DNA from 3 places in the Lachnoclostridium sp. Marseille-P6806 genome. Region 1 is predicted to be linked to each of the others. Evidence: predicted binding sites of a transcription regulator. Region 1 holds the regulator's gene; each other region holds the start of a gene.

Region 1 (5,890 bases):
GAAGGCTTGAAGGCTTATACCACAGAGGATGGAAGTATTGTTACGTTCCGTCCGGATCTGAATGCAGAGCGTATGATGGATTCCTGCGCCCGTTTGGAAATGCCTCAGTTTCCCAAGGAGCGTTTCCTGGAGGCAGTGGATCAGGTAGTGAGAGCCAATGCGGCATGGGTTCCGCCTTTTGGAAGCGGAGCAACCTTTTATCTGAGACCCTATATGTTTGCATCCGGGCCGGTAATTGGCGTAAAGCCGTCAACCGAATATCAGTTCCGTTTGTTTGGAACCCCGGTAGGTCCGTATTTTAAAGGCGGAGTAAGGCCGTTGACCATTTGTGTCAGTGATTTTGACCGGGCGGCTCCTCATGGAACCGGCCACGTAAAGGCAGGACTGAACTACGCCATGAGCCTTCACGCCAATGTGACTGCTCATGCGGCAGGATATGATGAGAATATGTTCCTGGATCCGGCTACCAGAACTTACGTAGAGGAGACAGGAGGAGCAAATTTTCTGTTTATAACCAAGGACAATGAGGTGGTAACCCCTAAGTCTGACTCTATTTTGCCGTCTATTACCAGACGTTCTCTTGTTTATGTGGCAGAGCATTATCTTGGTTTGAAGGTTACTCAGCGGCCGGTGAAGCTTTCCGAGCTGTCAGATTTTGCCGAGTGCGGCCTGTGCGGAACGGCAGCTGTGATTTCCCCAGTAGGAAAAGTGGTGGATCACGGAAAAGAAATCTGCTTCCCCAGCGGCATGACAGAGATGGGCCCTATTACGAAGAAGCTGTATGAAACTCTGACTGGAATTCAGATGGGAACGGTGGAAGCGCCGGAAGGCTGGATTCGCAAGATTGTATAATAGTCAGTCTTGCTTGGACAGAACAGACAAATATGAAACAAAAAAAGTCCTCCGGGAATGTAAGGTTTCCGGAGGGCTTTTTGAGCGTACAGGAGAGTAGATATGGACAAAATTGCTGTACTGATACCCTGCTACAATGAAAGCTGTACCATTGCAAAGGTAGTGGCAGATTGGAAGCGCGTTCTTCCGGAAGCAGTGGTTTATGTATATGACAACAATTCCAAAGACAACACAGACCAGATTGCCAGACAGGCGGGGGCTGTGGTGCGTTATGAGCATCAGCAGGGAAAGGGCAATGTGATCCGGAGAATGTTCCGGGAAATTGACGCCAGATGTTATATTATGGTAGACGGAGATGATACTTATCCGGCAGAATGCGGGCCGATTATGGCAAAGGCTGTTTTAGAGGAGCAGGCAGATATGGTTATTGGAGATCGTTTGTCCTCGACCTATTTTGCAGAAAACAAAAGGCCCTTTCACAATGTGGGAAATTCCATGGTGAGAGCAGCCATTAACAGTCTTTTCCGGACCGATATCAAAGATGTGATGACTGGATGCAGGGCATTCAGTTATGCCTTTGTCAAAACATTTCCGGTGCTTTCTAAGGGATTTGAGATTGAAACAGAAATGACAATTCATGCAGTGGACAAAAACATGGCTCTGAAAAATATCCCCATTGATTATCGCGATCGGCCGGAGGGAAGTGTGTCCAAATTAAATACTGTTTCTGACGGAATCCGGGTAATAAAAACCATAGGAAAGCTCTACAGGGACTATAAGCCCCTGGGTTTTTTCGGCAGGATTGCTCTGATTCTGCTGGTTCTTTCTTTCTGGTTCTTTGTACCGATTATGAAGGAGTATCTGAAAACAGGGCTTGTTCCGCAATTTCCTACACTGATGGTATGCGGTTTTTGTGCAATTACGGCAGTATTAGCCCTGTTTGCCGGAATGATTCTGCAGACCATTATTCAGAAGCATAAGCAGGAATTTGAATTCCGGCTTCAAATCGCATGTGAAATGTACAGGAAAAAAATAAAAGATGATGGAAACTATGATATTGCGAAATCAAAATAAAAAGAGATGTGAGGGAGACGGGAAAAGAATCAGAGGAGGTTTTTGGATCCTGCAGCTTCTCTGGGCCTGGGGAGCTGTCTATGGGGTCAGCCGCATGAAAAAGCAGCTGGGACTGACAGAGATGCTTTTGCTCCACAAAAGCCTGCTGTCTCTTTTTCTGTTTGCGTCAGGTTTCTTTCTTGTCGGACGTATGGCGGAGGACTGGAAAGAAAACTGCTGTCTGGCGTTTTCGGCGCAGCTTCTCTCAGTAATGCTTTGTTTTACAGAGCTTTTGGGAATGGGACTGCGTTTCATGGAAACAGGTGATTTAGGGAACGTATCTGAGGGGACACAGTTTTTGGCTGCAGCCGGAGAGCTTGCGGCAGGCCGGCAGGTATATCTGGACAGCTGGCAAAGCTGGGCCTGGACGTTTTTTACAGCAGTGGCGCTTTCTGCCTATCTGGAACCGTTTCTTTACAGGCTTGGGGGGCTTCTTCCAGAGCAAGAAGCCTGCTGTAAAAGAGGGAAAAAAAGAGCCTCATCGGTATTTTTTAAAAGTTGGCTTCTTTTGTTTCTGGGATACCTTCCCTGTTTTCTGGCGTTTTATCCAGGACTTTACTGTTATGACATGACCTGGCAGTGGGATATGTACTGGACAGGAAATTACAGCACTCACCATCCGCTTCTTCACACCTATTTGTGCGGCTGGCTGTTTGAGGCAGGGAATACTCTGTTTGGCAGCTACAACGCAGGGCTGGCGCTCCAGTCCCTGCTGCAGATTGGAATTTTGACCGGCTGTATGGCATTTGCAGCATCATTTCTTGCAAAATGGGGACTTCCATGGAAGATTCGCGGGGCGGTGACGGCATTTTACCTGCTTTTCCCCTTTTTTCAGGTGCTCGGAATCAGTACGACCAAGGATACCATATTTGGAGGCCTGTTTCTGGTGGTGTTTGTCTGTATCTGTGATATGACCAGGGCTCAGAAAGTATATCGGGGAAAAGCGCTGGCTGGATTTCTGATGGCGGCAGTCCTTATGGGAACCTTTCGAAACAATGCGTCCTATGGGTTTTTGCTGACAGTTTTGTGTATGATGACGGTGTGGATGATTATGAGATTCAGGGGAAGGCGCGGAGGGTTTCTTCCGGAATTGAGCCTGATTCTTTGCCTTTCTGTAGCAGGCAGCACAGGGGTGAACTATGGGCTGGAACAGGCGCTTCATGCCTCTAAGGGAAGCGTGGCGGAGATGCTGAGTGTTCCCATGCAGCAGATGGCGAGAACCTATGTGTATCACAGAGAGGAGCTGGCAGAAGAAGAAAAGGAGGAGCTTACAGCCTACCTTCCCAGAGAAAATCTGGAGGCCTACAAATACTATGTGTCCGATCCAGTGAAAGCCGGTTTCCAGGCAGAGGCGTTTGAGTCTGGAAAAGAGGAATTTATCAGACTCTGGCTGAGCATAGGGCGGCAGTTCCCGGCTGAATATGTAAGGGCAACGCTTTTAAATACCATGGGACTGTGGTATCTGGGCGGAGACTCCAGCTGCTATATGGCTTATGAAATGAAACCGTCCTCCTATGTGTGGCAGGAGAGTCGTCTTCCGATGTTAAAGCCCTGGTATCTGTGGTTTCAGAATGATAATTTGAAGGAGAAGCTGCCAGTGCTGTCCATTCCTTTTTACACCTCCTTTTATTCCTGGGCAGTGGTACTCTGCGGCGGGCTTTTGATTGGAAGAAGAAGGTACAGATGGCTGACACCTGTGGGAATTTTGCTTGGATATCTGATATCCCTTGCTCCGGGTCCCTGTATTCTGGTACGGTATATGGCGGGAATCATGCTCTGTGTACCTGTGCTGTGGAGTGCTGTGTTTTACGGAAAAAGGGAGGAATGATTTCAAGATGGTGAAAACGCATTTGACAGAAAAATCTCAAACGGGTATAATGTAAGCTAGATGAACAGGGTGCTCAGCATCCGAATATGTGACAGACAGGAGAGTAGGCAAGCATGGAGGGAAGAGAAATATCAAAGGCTGTGATTACGCGGCTTCCCCGGTATTATCGATACCTTGGAGAATTATTGGAATCTGGAGTGGAACGAATTTCATCCAATGAGCTGAGTGTTCGAATGAAAGTAACTGCATCTCAGATTCGCCAGGATTTGAATAATTTTGGAGGATTTGGTCAGCAGGGCTACGGCTATAATGTTAAATATCTTTATACGGAAATTGGAAAAATTTTGGGAATTGACCGACAGCATCATATGATTATTATTGGTGCAGGAAATCTTGGGCAGGCGATTGCCAATTATGCTAATTTTGAAAAGCGCGGATTTATCATTAAAGGTATGTTTGATATCAATCCCAGACTGATCGGTCTTGTTGTCAGGGGAATCGAGATTCGCGGGGTAGATGATCTGGAGCAGTTTATCAAGGATAACGATGTTCAGATGGCTGCGCTGACGATCCCTAAGACAAAGGCGCCTGAGATTGCAGAGCGGCTGGTAAAGGCGGGGATTAAGGCTATCTGGAATTTTGCACATGTGGATTTGAATGTGCCGGAGGATGTAGTTGTTGAGAACGTACATCTTTCAGAGAGCCTTATGCGTCTGTCCTACCGGGTGTGCAGCCTGGAGGATCGGAAGGAAAAGCAGAGAGAGAAGGAACGGGAAAGGGCGGCCTTGAAAGCAGGTAAATCACTGAAGGATGAAGCAAATCAGTGATTTAAGGAGGAAACAAGGGCATCTGCCGGCGGACAGGAAGGAAGCTTCCTGGGCTGCCGGCAGTTTGTGTATGATCGGAGATGGAGTCTTTAGGAGGAGAGGATATGAGGTATGTGGTGACAGGAGCACAGATGAAGCAGATCGACCAGGATACGATTCAGAGAATAGGAATTCCCTCTGTGGTGCTGATGGAACGGGCAGCTCTGGCAGTGGCAGAAGAAGCAAAGAACCTTTTATCCAACCGGAGAGACCTGGCGATTTCCGGACAGATTTCCTGGAGCGCTGCAGAGAATTCTGGAATTCTGGCAGTTTGCGGTATGGGGAATAACGGCGCAGACGGAATCGCAGCAGCCCGCATTTTAAAGGGGTGGGGATATCGGGTAAAGATTCTTCTATGGGGAAATCCGGAACAGGCTACCCAGGAAAACCGGCTTCAGCAGAAAATTGCAGAGAAGCTTCAGATTCCTATGGTCTGGGAAGGCCAAAAGGGGGAAGTTCTCTGGAAGCAGGAGATGGAGGAAGGCAGATGGCCGGTGGTCATTGACGGTATTTTCGGAATAGGGCTTTCCCGTCCGGTGGAGGGCTCCGGTTTTCGGCTTCTGGAGTACCTCCAGGAGAAAAAGCAGGCAGGAAAAATACAGGTGACTGCTGTGGATATTCCTTCCGGCATTCATTCTGCTACAGGAGCAGTGATGGGAACTGCCCTGGCTGCAGACATAACGGTGACCTTTGGATTTGAAAAAACAGGCCTGCTTTTGTATCCGGGCAAAGGCTTTGCCGGACAGGTCAGGACGGCAGATATTGGTTTTACAGAAGACAGCCTGGAGTATTCTGGATGGGATGGACTGGTGCCGGAGCCGTCTGAACTGGAACGGCTGAGAAATAGGCAGGCAGATGGAAATAAGGGAACATTCGGAAGGGTACTGATTGTTGCAGGAAGCCGGGGAATGTGCGGAGCTGCCTATTTAAGCGGACTGGCTGCCTACCGAACAGGTGCTGGACTGGTAAAGCTTCTTACCGTTCCGGAAAACCGGGAAATTCTTCAAAATCAGCTTCCCGAAGCCATTGTGGAAACCTACGATCCGGAGGAGCTTTCTCTGGAGGAAGGAAAACTTTTTCTGGAAAAACAGTGCCGCTGGGCCGATGTCATTGTGCTGGGGCCGGGGTTGGGAAGGGAGCCTTATGTCTGTGATTTGGTGGAGCAGATTCTCGCAGATGCTTTTGTGCCTATTGTTCTGGATGCAGACGGACTGAACACGGTGGCGTCCCA
Region 2 (5,890 bases), on a different contig from region 1:
CATGTATACCCAGCAGTCCTTCTTTGGACAGGTACAGAATGTGCAGACCTGTCCGGAGTGCGGCGGTAAGGGAAAAGTTATCAAGGAGAAATGTCCGGACTGTTATGGAAGCGGATATGTTACCAAGAAGAAGAAAATCAAGGTTACCATTCCTGCCGGTATTGATAATGGACAGAGTGTTCGCTGTGCAGGCGGCGGAGAGCCTGGTGTCAATGGCGGAGAGCGGGGCGATCTGCTGGTAGAGGCAGTAGTATCCCAGCATCCGGTATTTAAGCGCCAGGATACCAGTATTTTCTCCACAGTTCCGATTTCCTTTGCTACAGCGGCACTGGGCGGTCCTATTCGCATCCGCACTGTAGACGGAGAAGTAGAATACGAGGTGAAAGCAGGAACCCAGACAGATACCCGTGTCCGCCTGAGAGGAAAAGGCGTTCCATCTCTGAGAAACCGCAATGTTCGCGGCGATCACTATGTAACTCTGGTCGTTCAGGTGCCGGAGCGGCTGAACGAAGAGCAGAAGGAAGCCCTGCGCCGGTTTGATGCGGCTATGAAGGGAGAGCATCTGGAGCCGGAAGAAAAAAAGCGGAAAGGAAAATTCTTTAAATAAATAAAATGGAAAAGAGGAGAGACTTATTCGCATCCCGGTGGGGATTTATCCTGGCCTGCATTGGCTCTGCTGTTGGAATGGGAAATATCTGGATGTTTCCTACCCGGGTATCCAAATACGGAGGCGGTTCCTTTCTGATTTGGTATTTTGCTTTTGTGGCTCTGATTGGATCTACAGGTGTGATTGGAGAAATGAGCTTCGGCCGCGCTACCCGATCTGGTCCAGTAGATGCTTTCGGAGCAGCCTGTGAGAAAAAGGGACTGAGAAAAGCCGGAGAGGCGATTGGTCTGATTCCGGTTCTCGGTTCTATGGCTCTTGCCATTGGATATACAGTTGTTATGGGCTGGATTTTTAAATATACCGCAGGAGTATTTACAGGCTCTGCCCTGGAACCGGCGGATATTGACGGCTTCAGCTCTGCCTTTGGCGGTATGGCCAGTTCTTTTGGAAACAATGGCTGGCAGATGGCGGCTCTGGCAGCGGCTATTGCTATTTTGATGTTTGGCATTGGCGGCGGCATTGAAAAGGTGAATAAGATTCTGATGCCCCTGTTTTTCTTTTTGTTTTTGGGGCTGGGGATATACATTGCATTTCAGCCGGGGGCAATATCGGGATATCGCTATATTTTCCGCATTGATCCGGCGGCCTTTTTCAACCCTCAGGTAATTATTTATGCTATGGGACAGGCCTTTTTCTCCCTGTCTGTAGCTGGAAATGGAACCTTGATTTACGGCTCTTATCTGGATGATCAGGAAGATATTCCTGCATCAGCCAGAAATGTGGCATTTTTTGACACTCTGGCAGCTATACTGGCGGCGCTGGTGCTGATTCCTGCCATGGCTACGGTGGGGGCCCAGCTGGATCAGGGCGGCCCGGGGCTGATGTTTATTTTCCTGCCAAATCTGTTTAAGGGGATGGCAGGAGGACGTATCATCGCCATGATCTTTTTTGTGGCTGTGACCTTTGCGGGAATCACATCTCTGATCAACCTGTATGAGGCTCCGATTGCCACAGTTCAGGAAAAGTTTCATATAGGCAGAAAATCCGCCTGCGCAGCAGTTGGACTGACTGGAGCAGCAGTTTCTCTCTGCATTCAGGGTATCGTATCAGACTGGATGGATGTAGTATCCATCTATATCTGTCCTTTGGGGGCGGGAATTGCTGGAATCATGTTTTTCTGGGTTCTGGGAAAAGTCTTTGTAGAGAAAGAAGTAAACAAAGGACGAAAAGAGCCCCTGGGCGGATGGTTTTATCCCCTTGGAAAATACGGATTTTGCGGAATCTGTATTCTGGTACTGTTAGTCGGTGCGGCAGTAGGCGGAATCGGCTGATAAAGAAGCAAAATAAAATAGACAAGCAGAAAATCAGACTGGAATATGATTTCTGCCGTCAGTCAGAACGGAAGTATCCGTTCAGGACTGGCGGCAGTTTTGCTACAGTTTGGAAATGGTATCCCAGGCTTCCTCATCAAATTCCAGATCCCGGAAATAGTACCGCTTATCCTCTTCCGTTATTTTTCTCAGTACCCGACAGGGATTGCCTGCTGCCAGAGACCAGTCGGGAATATCTTTTGTCACTACGCTTCCCCCACCGATTACCACATTATTTCCGATGGTGACGCCGGGAAGAATCACTGCATTGCCGCCAATCCAGACGTTGTTTCCAATGGTAACGGGAATTCCGTATTCATATAGAGAATTACGGGATACCGGGTGGAGGGGATGGCCTGCTGTATAGATGGCTACGTTAGGAGCCAGCATGCAGTTGTCTCCGATAGTTACTTTTGCTACATCAAGAATGGTACAATTGTAATTGGCATAGAAGTTTTTGCCCACTTCAATATGCTTTCCGTAGTCACAGAAAAAGGGCGGGTTAATAAAGGCGTGATCGGATTTACCGAGAAGCTCTTTTACGATGGCAGCCAGACCTTCAAAGTCAGAGCGATCGGCAAAATTAAACCGCTGAAGAATCCTGCGGCACTGGCGCTGTTCTTCCATGACAGCGTCATCGCTGATATAGGCCATAGATGCATCGCGGCGTTCTGGTTGAGTCATAGAAATACCTCCCTGTATGGTTTCGTGGTTTTTATTTTTCTATTTTATCACGTTTTTCTGTTTTGAGGAGAGTATAAAAAAGAAGCGGGATTTTTCACAGTTTGTTGAGCTGTGGGAAATCCCGCTTCTTTTGGTTGCAACCCTAATTTTTAAGGTTTTTTGAAAAGGAGTCTGCCCCTGTACAGGAGCTGCGGCGGTGTGTGATAGAGTGTAATGCATCAAGGGATCTCGTAAATGTTCTTGATAGGTTTTTTGCCGCATGTTCTGCTTCAGAGCGTTCCTCTTTTCATCCGTTCAATTAGTTAATGCAGAGGCAGTGAGTTTTATTGCACTTCTTTCAAAAAAATTGAAAAAATTTTTTAAATAAAAATAAATAACAATACTTATTAATATAAATAAGAAAAAACAATAAATCCAAAATTTTCATAAAAAACGCTAAAAATGAACAAAAATTTCACAATCTGACAGCCGCAGGAAATCAGCTCTCCTGTCAGTTTTTTCCTCATTTCACCCTTTTTCTTGAATCATTGGAATTCATAAAAAATAAATTGTTTTTTTAGAAAAACATAATAAATACAAAAACAGAAAAACTTGTTTTTTTATTAACAAAAAATAGTCGAAAACTACTTAGAAATGAGACAAAATGGTCGAGAAATGTATTATATACACAGTATACAAGGAGAAAAATGGAATTGAATGGCCTGTTTAATTATGTTATACTGATATGGATGACAAGGTGAGAGATTTTGTCAATAAAATGCAAGAAAAAAGTAGAGAAAGAGGGTAAGGATTCATGGGATTGGCTACATTTAAAGGCGGCGTTCATCCTTATGAAGGAAAAGAATTGTCCGAGCACAAGCCGGTACAGATCCTGATGCCGAAGGGAGATCTGGTTTATCCAATGTCTCAGCACATCGGCGCTCCGGCGATTCCGCTGGTGAAAAAGGGTGACAAGGTTCTGGCAGGCCAGAAAATCGGCGAAGCCAGCGGCTTCATTTCTGCAAATGTTATCTGTTCTGTTTCCGGAACGGTCAAAGCAGTTGAGCCGAGGCGTGTTGCAAACGGTGCAATGGTAAACTCCATTGTGGTGGAAAATGATGGTGAGTACACTGCTGTAGAGGGGCTGGGTGCAGACCGCGATCCGGCAAAGCTGTCAAAGCAGGAGATCCGCGATATTGTGAAGGAGGCCGGAATTGTAGGTCTGGGCGGAGCTGGATTCCCCACACATGTAAAGCTGGCACCAAAGGATGAGAGTAAAATCGAATATATTCTGGTGAATGGTGCAGAGTGTGAGCCATATCTGACATCTGACTACCGTTTGATGATGGAAGAGCCGGAGAAGTTAGTAGGCGGTCTGAAGGTGATCCTTCAGCTGTTTGACAACGCCAAGGGTGTAATCGGCATTGAGAATAACAAGCCGGAGGCAATTAAAAAGCTTCAGGAGCTGGTAAAGGACGAGTCCCGGATTGAGGTATGTCCTTTGCAGACCAAGTATCCTCAGGGCGGTGAGCGTTCTCTGATTTATGCAGTAACTGGAAGAAAGGTGAATTCCTCCATGCTTCCTGCGGACGCTGGCTGTATTGTAGATAACGTTGACACGGTTATTTCCGTATATAATGCTGTATGTAAGACAACGCCGCTGATGCGCCGCGTAGTTACCGTGACGGGTGATGCGATTGCAAATCCCCAGAACTTCCAGGTGAAGATCGGTACCAATATGCAGGAGCTGATCGAGGCAGCAGGCGGCTTTAAAACAGAGCCGGAGAAGCTGATTGCAGGCGGCCCTATGATGGGTATGGCTTTATTTGGAACGGATATTCCGGTGACAAAGACTAACTCCGCTCTGCTGTGCATGAGCAAGGACGAGGTTGCTGCCAATGCAGAGACGCCCTGTATCCGCTGTGGCAAGTGCGTAAGCGTATGTCCCAGCCATATTGTGCCGGTAAAGATGATGAAGGCAGCCTTAAAGGGCGACTGTAAGGCCTTTGAAAAGGTTGGCGGCATGGAATGTATGGAGTGCGGAAGCTGTACCTTTATCTGTCCGGCTAAGCGTCCTCTGACCCAGGCCTTCAAGGAAATGAGAAAAACGGTTGCAGCAAACCGCAGAAAGAAAGCGTAGGAGGGGAAGATAAGACATGAGTAAATTATTAAACGTATCCTCATCCCCGCACGTTCGGAGCAATGAGACGACCCAGAGCATTATGGTGGATGTGGCGATTGCCATGCTTCCGGCTACAGCCTTTGGTGTATTTCAGTTTGGGCTTCACGCGCTGCTGGTTCTGATTGTAACCATTGCGGCCTGCGTGCTGAGTGAGTATGTATTTGAAAAGATTACAAAAAGACCCTGTACCATCAGTGATTTCAGTGCCGTTGTTACCGGTATGATTCTGGCGCTTAATATGCCGCCGGAGATTGCCCTGTGGATTCCGGCTCTGGGCGGTGTGTTCGCCATTATTGTAGTAAAGCAGCTTTACGGCGGTCTGGGACAGAACTTTATGAACCCGGCTCTGGCAGCAAGATGCTTCCTGCTGATTTCCTTTACCGGCCAGATGTCTGCATTTACTCTGGACGGCTGGACGGGAGCAACTCCTCTGGCAGTATTAAAGGCAGGCGAGAGTGTAGATGTAGCAGCGATGTTTATTGGTAAGATTCCGGGAACCATTGGTGAGGTTTCTGTGATTGCCCTGTTAATCGGTGCAGCTTACCTGGTTGTGAAAAAAGTGATTTCCCTGAGAATTCCGGTTACCTATATTCTGACCACCGCTGTTTTCGTATTTATTTTTGGACAGCAGGATCTGAATTATGTACTGGCTCACCTTTGCGGCGGCGGTCTGATTTTCGGTGCCTTTTTTATGGCAACGGACTATGTGACCAGCCCGATCACACCAAAGGGCCAGATTGTGTTCGGTATTCTTTTAGGTATTCTGACAGGACTGTTCCGTATTTTCGGCGGTTCTGCGGAGGGTGTTTCCTACGCAATTATCATCAGCAACCTGCTGGTTCCGCTGATTGAGCGCTTCACTCTTCCGACACCATTTGGAAAGGAGGGCAAAAAATCATGAGTAAAGGCGGATTTATGAAAGATGCCATGATCCTGTTTGCCATCACACTGGTGTCCGGTGCATGTCTGGGCGGTGTTTATGAGATTACAAAGGCTCCCATTGCTGCGGCTGAGATGGCTGCCAAGGCAGAGGCTTATAAGACAGTTCTACCGGCAGCAGAGACCTTT
Region 3 (5,890 bases), on a different contig from region 1:
ATGCTCTTGAAGCAACGGTACTAATTGACTCCACTCATGTCCACTGGCTGCAGCATGAATATCATGGATCAAAAGCAGTGGTTTTCCACTTCCTGTTTTTGTATAGTGGATGTTTCCCAATCGCCATTTATAACATAGGGATTTGGGCTCAGAAAGTAAATTTTTTGAAATAGCTGAAATCTTTATGCATTTATTGATTGCAGCAATCGATGCGGTTGTTCCGGCAGAAATAAGGAGTAAGGTGAAAAGCTTGTTTTTGGTACGCATAAATACCTCCCCTGAACAATATTGAGCTGCAAAAAGCTCAGTCTTTTCCTATTAGTATAATACAATTTTGCGTCATATACAACGAGAAACGAGGAAAAGTTGACGTACTGCTGAATAATTTATGGGGATTTTACGAAAATTTCATGAGAATAATTTTCTGATATACATAGGAAAAGATGGAAAAGTATGTTATACTTAATACCAATACAGATATTACTATACTATAGTAGCTGTTCAAAAAAGCGCATTTCCTGTTTTTAGACAATCGGTCAGGTTTATCTCCGCTTCTGGATAGTTACCAAGAATAAAGGAAAGAATATGGGAAGAATAATAGCAATTGCAAATCAAAAGGGTGGAGTAGGGAAAACTACAACAGCCATTAATTTGTCCGCCTGTTTAGCAGAGGCTGGACAGAAGGTACTTGCTGTGGATTTTGATCCGCAGGGAAATGCCACCAGTGGCCTTGGTTTTGAAAAGGGATATATGGATAAAACTGTTTACGAGCTGCTGATGGATGAATGTCAGTTGGATGAGTGTATCGTGAAGGAGGTTCAGGAAAATCTGGATGTCCTTCCATCTGACGTAAATCTGGCAGGAGCTGAGATTGAACTCCTTGATGTGGCAAATAAGGAATCACTGCTGAGAGCGGAACTGGAAAAGGTAAAAGATAATTATGATTTTATCATTATCGATTGTCCTCCTTCTCTGAGTCTTCTCACAATCAATGCACTGACAGCATCTGATACTGTTCTTGTTCCGATTCAGTGCGAGTACTATGCTCTTGAAGGATTGACACAGATTCTTCAGACTATTGATTTGGTGAAGAAAAAACTGAATCCGAAGCTGGAGTTAGAGGGAGTTGTGTTCACCATGTACGATGCGAGAACCAATCTTTCTCTGCAGGTGGTTGAAAATGTAAAGAAGCATTTAAACAGAACTATTTACAAAACAATTATTCCGCGGAATGTTCGTTTGGCAGAGGCACCCAGCCATGGAATGCCGATCAATCTTTATGATACTCGATCAACGGGAGCAGAAAGTTACAGAATGTTAGCAGCAGAAGTGATCAGCAGAGGAGAGGTATAATGGCACAGGCAAAGAGAGGACTTGGAAAAGGATTGGGAAGAGGACTTGGAGCTTTGTTTGGAGAAGATGTTGTTGAGGAAGTTGTTATGGATAAGAGAGGCAGCCATTCTCACGAAAACTCTGACAGCGAAGAAGAAAGAGTTTCTCGAGGAAGGAAACATACATCAACATCCAATGTGAAATCCAATGAGAAGAATCAAGATTCCACTTCTGAAAAAGTTGTACAGAAGAAAGTGGCAGAGGAGAAGATGTCTCAGACCCAGAGCTTATCTGGTGAAGTAGAGAAGCTGGAACCAAAAACACAGCCAGATGTTTCACGTGAAACATTATCAGATGGTTCTGTTGACAGAGCATCTGTTTTAGATTTTTCACTTGAACAGCAGGCGATCGAGAAACAGATTTCGGCATCTGAAAAAGGGGAAGAAACGCATGGCGAAATTTATGTGAAGCTTTCCAAGATTGAGCCAAATCGTTCCCAGCCAAGAAAAAATTTCGATGAGGAACAGCTTCAGCAGCTGGCAGATTCCATGAAGCGGTATGGTGTACTGCAGCCGCTTCTGGTACAGAAGAGAGAAAATGGATTTGAAATTATTGCAGGGGAACGTCGCTGGAGAGCTGCCAAGATGGCAGATTTGAAGGAGGTTCCTGTGGTAGTCCGGGAATATGATCCGCAGCAGACCATGGAAATCGCGTTGATCGAAAATGTTCAGAGAGAAGATTTGAACCCGATTGAAGAGGCTATGGCATATCAACAGCTGATTCAGGAATTTAATTTGAAGCAGGAAGAAATTGCGGAGAGAGTATCCAAAAGCAGAACAACGATTACTAATAGCCTGAGATTGCTGAATCTTGCAAAAGAGGTACAGCAGATGCTGGTTGAAAACCGTCTTTCCAGCGGACATGCAAGAGCGCTTTTGTCTTTAGAAGATCCCAAGCTGCAGATTGAACTGGCTCATAAGATTGAACAGAATAAAATGAGCGTTCGTGAAGTAGAAAAGGCTGTAAAGCTGATGGGAAAAGAAAAGAAACCGAAAAAAGAAAAACAGGTAGATGAAGCGCTTGAGCTGGTATTTCGGGATCTGGAAGAACGGATGAAAACGGTTATGGGTACGAAGGTAAATATTAGCCGAAAGGATAAATCAAAAGGAAAAATTGAAATTGAGTATTATTCGGAGTCGGAGCTGGAGCGTATTGTAGAATTGATTGAATCCATCCGGTAAGGGATATGCAAAAGACAGGAGTGAACAAAGATGGAAGGAAGTATTTTGAATAACCTGGGATTTGATCCCGTCTATCTTATCATTGCCCAGTCGGCTATCACATTGATACTGCTGGTCGTTGTTATTGTGTGTATAGTTAAGATAAAAAAGTTATACCGGCGGTATGATTATTTTATGAGAGGGAAAGATGCGGAATCAATGGAGGAAATGATCATAAAACAGATGGAGGATATTATTGATCTGAAATCTCAGGATCGGGCCAATAAAGATTCTATTCGCACAGCTAATAAGAATTCCAGAGCGTCTTTTCAAAAAATGGGTATTGTAAAATACAATGCGTTTAAAGGAATGGGCGGAAATTTGAGCTTTGCTCTGGCATTACTGGATTATACAAATACAGGTTTTGTGATTAACTCTGTTCACAGCAGAGAAGGGTGTTATCTCTATATTAAAGATGTAGATAGAGGTCAGACAGATGTTGCCCTTGGTAATGAAGAAAAAATGGCGCTGGAACAGGCCTTAGGCTATAAGGAAAAGAATATAGCTGCTCAGTAAGACAGCAAAAAAGCGCAGGGCAAATAGCCTGGAGGATAGCAGATACCAAAGCACAGGCAGTCTTGAAGTGGAAGAGAGAAGACACCAAAGCACAGGCAGCATTGAGGTGGAAGAGAGCAAACACCAAAAGCGCAGGCAGCCCTGAATTGAAAAAGAGCGGACATCAAAACCATAGACAGTTTGAAGTGAAAGAGAGAGGAACATAAAGGCGAGCAGGATAAGAGAAACGTGCGTGTGGCTGCAAATAAAAAAAGAAAATAGGACGATATCAATGAGGGGGGGCATTTGAAGAATGTTCCTCTTCGTTGTTTTATAAAAGAAGTTTGGCCTATGAAATAAAAGAACCATGAAATAAAAGGACTACGAAATATAAAAGAACTACGAGATAAAAGCTCAACAAGAAAGCCCAACAAGAAAACCCCAACAATAAAACTCCAACAAGAAAAACCTAACAAGAAAAACTCAATTAAGAAAACCTTAACAAGAAAAGCCCGACAAGAAAACCCCAACAAGAAAGACTAATAATAAAAGCCCATGCGAGAATAGGCGCTACGCACCGGAATTGCGACTTTCCCAGAACAGAAAGTATACTCCATTTATGGACTGTAAGAAAATAAAATAAAAATTACAAAATCATCACTGGTAGGGCGATATATCGCCCTAAGATCTTCCAAAATTCGACTAAACTAGTCCATAATAAGGAGGATTCTTCTGATGACGATAAGTGAAGCAACAAGCTATAGAATTACAGAATTATGTAAGGAAAAAAAGCTGAGTGGATATTCCGTTACCTATAAGGCCGGGATTCCTGCGTCAACTTATAAAAGTATTGTAAATGGAAAAAGCAAGAATCCGGGAATCGTTAATATCAACAGAATAGCAGATGGTCTTGGCGTAACGATTCGCGAGTTTTATGATTCTGATATTTTTGATGATCTGGAGCCGGATGAATAATTTATCAGAAGAAAGAAGGAACAACGTAAACCAGGCCAGGGAGCCCTTAGAAGAAAATCTGACAGATTCATAATATCATTATTTCGTATTCTATTTAAAAAATTTCACTCTTCACCGCGGTAATTCATGAAAACAAAATCAGGGTTTTATACATTTTGCATATAAAAGAATGAAAAAAAGTTTAAAAATTAGATATCATTTCATTGACAATTATTTAACGAGCAAGTATAATGCTTATAGTGACATTGTTAAAAAAATATCGACTTTTAAATGAGATATTTTATGTCGGACTTGAATATAGGAAACAGAAAAAACTTTTAGGATATCATTACTTTTATCATTATTTTATGGAGGATAAGTGACAATGGCAGAGAAGCAGACAATTGCAGTTCCCGAAATCATTGACAATGTAGAAGCTCTGGAAGTAAAGATGCAGGCAATGCGTGAGGCTCAGAAGATTTTTGCTACCTTTACTCAGGAGCAGGTCGATAAAATTTTCTACGAGGCAGCATCTGCAGCCAACAAAATGAGAATCCCGCTGGCTAAGATGGCAGTGGCCGAGACCGGCATGGGTGTTGTAGAAGATAAGGTTATTAAAAATAACTATGCAGCAGAGTATATTTACAATGCTTACAAGAACACCAAAACCTGCGGTGTGGTAGAAGAAGATAAGGCGTACGGAATCAAGAAAATTGCAGAGCCTATCGGTCTGGTAGCAGCAGTTATTCCTACTACAAACCCGACCTCCACTGCTATTTTCAAAACTCTGATTTGCCTGAAAACAAGAAATGCAATTATTATTTCCCCACATCCCCGTGCAAAAGAATCTACCATTGCAGCAGCAAAGGTTGTTCTGGATGCAGCTGTTAAGGCTGGCGCACCGGAGGGAATTATCGGATGGATTGACGTACCGTCTCTGGAGCTGACCAACACAGTTATGAAGGATGCAGATATTATTCTGGCAACCGGCGGCCCGGGTATGGTTAAGGCAGCTTATTCTTCCGGAAAACCGGCGCTGGGCGTAGGCGCAGGAAATACCCCGGTTATTCTGGACGACACTGCTGATATTAAGATGGCAGTAAACTCCATTATTCATTCCAAAACCTTTGATAACGGTATGATTTGTGCTTCTGAGCAGTCTGTAACTGTCCTGGCATCTGTTTATGATGAAGTAAAGAAAGAATTCGCATACCGCGGTTGCTACTTCCTGAAGCCGGAAGAGCTGGATAAGGTAAGAAAGACCATTCTGATCAATGGTTCTCTGAATGCAAAGATTGTAGGACAGAGCGCTTATAAGATTGCACAGCTGGCTGGCGTTGAGGTTCCGGTTGATACCAAGATTCTGATCGGTGAGGTTGAGTCTGTAGATATCAGCGAGGAATTTGCTCATGAGAAGCTGTCTCCGGTACTGGCTATGTACAAGGCTGAGACCTTTGACGAGGCAATCGTAAAGGCTGAGCGTCTGGTTGCAGACGGCGGTTACGGACATACTGCTTCCCTGTACGTTAACGTAAATGAGCAGGAAAAGATTATGAAGCACGCAGAAGCAATGAAAACCTGCCGTATCCTGATTAATACTCCTTCTTCTCACGGCGGTATCGGTGATCTGTACAACTTCAAGCTGGCTCCGTCTCTGACGCTGGGCTGCGGCTCCTGGGGCGGCAACTCTGTATCTGAGAACGTAGGCGTGAAGCATCTGCTGAACATTAAGACTGTTGCTGAGAGGAGAGAGAATATGCTGTGGTTCCGCGCACCGGAGAAGGTATACTTTAAGAAGGGCTGTCTGCCGGTAGCCCTGGATGAGCTGG

What was found. The regulator Rex, encoded in region 1, represses fermentation and respiration genes when NADH is low (regulators of the CRP and FNR family bind a similar motif). The targets are predictions, from matches to a motif close to ATTGTTAANTANTTAACAAT.
Region 2: the regulator Rex is predicted to act here: its motif matches at 3,252-3,271, upstream of rsxC (electron transport complex subunit RsxC).
Region 3: the regulator Rex is predicted to act here: its motif matches at 4,285-4,304, upstream of adhE (bifunctional acetaldehyde-CoA/alcohol dehydrogenase).

Annotation. Positions count from the first base shown of each region.
Region 1 is NZ_CAXSLG010000002.1:288,275-294,164, reverse strand. Features, by position in the region: gene ACESON_RS03415 (branched-chain amino acid aminotransferase) at 1-852, shown strand, start outside; gene ACESON_RS03410 (glycosyltransferase family 2 protein) at 955-1,926, shown strand; gene ACESON_RS03405 (DUF6020 family protein) at 1,892-3,793, shown strand; gene ACESON_RS03400 (redox-sensing transcriptional repressor Rex) at 3,907-4,620, shown strand; gene ACESON_RS03395 (NAD(P)H-hydrate dehydratase) at 4,725-5,890, shown strand, end outside.
Region 2 is NZ_CAXSLG010000001.1:111,921-117,810, reverse strand. Features, by position in the region: gene dnaJ (molecular chaperone DnaJ) at 1-607, shown strand, start outside; gene ACESON_RS00485 (sodium-dependent transporter) at 613-1,938, shown strand; gene ACESON_RS00480 (sugar O-acetyltransferase) at 2,041-2,661, opposite strand; gene rsxC (electron transport complex subunit RsxC) at 3,455-4,780, shown strand; gene ACESON_RS00470 (RnfABCDGE type electron transport complex subunit D) at 4,797-5,723, shown strand; gene ACESON_RS00465 (RnfABCDGE type electron transport complex subunit G) at 5,720-5,890, shown strand, end outside.
Region 3 is NZ_CAXSLG010000007.1:23,653-29,542, forward strand. Features, by position in the region: gene ACESON_RS10040 (alpha/beta fold hydrolase) at 1-267, opposite strand, end outside; gene ACESON_RS10045 (AAA family ATPase) at 586-1,353, shown strand; gene ACESON_RS10050 (ParB/RepB/Spo0J family partition protein) at 1,602-2,573, shown strand; gene ACESON_RS10055 (DUF4446 family protein) at 2,604-3,128, shown strand; gene ACESON_RS10060 (helix-turn-helix domain-containing protein) at 3,843-4,082, shown strand; gene adhE (bifunctional acetaldehyde-CoA/alcohol dehydrogenase) at 4,447-5,890, shown strand, end outside.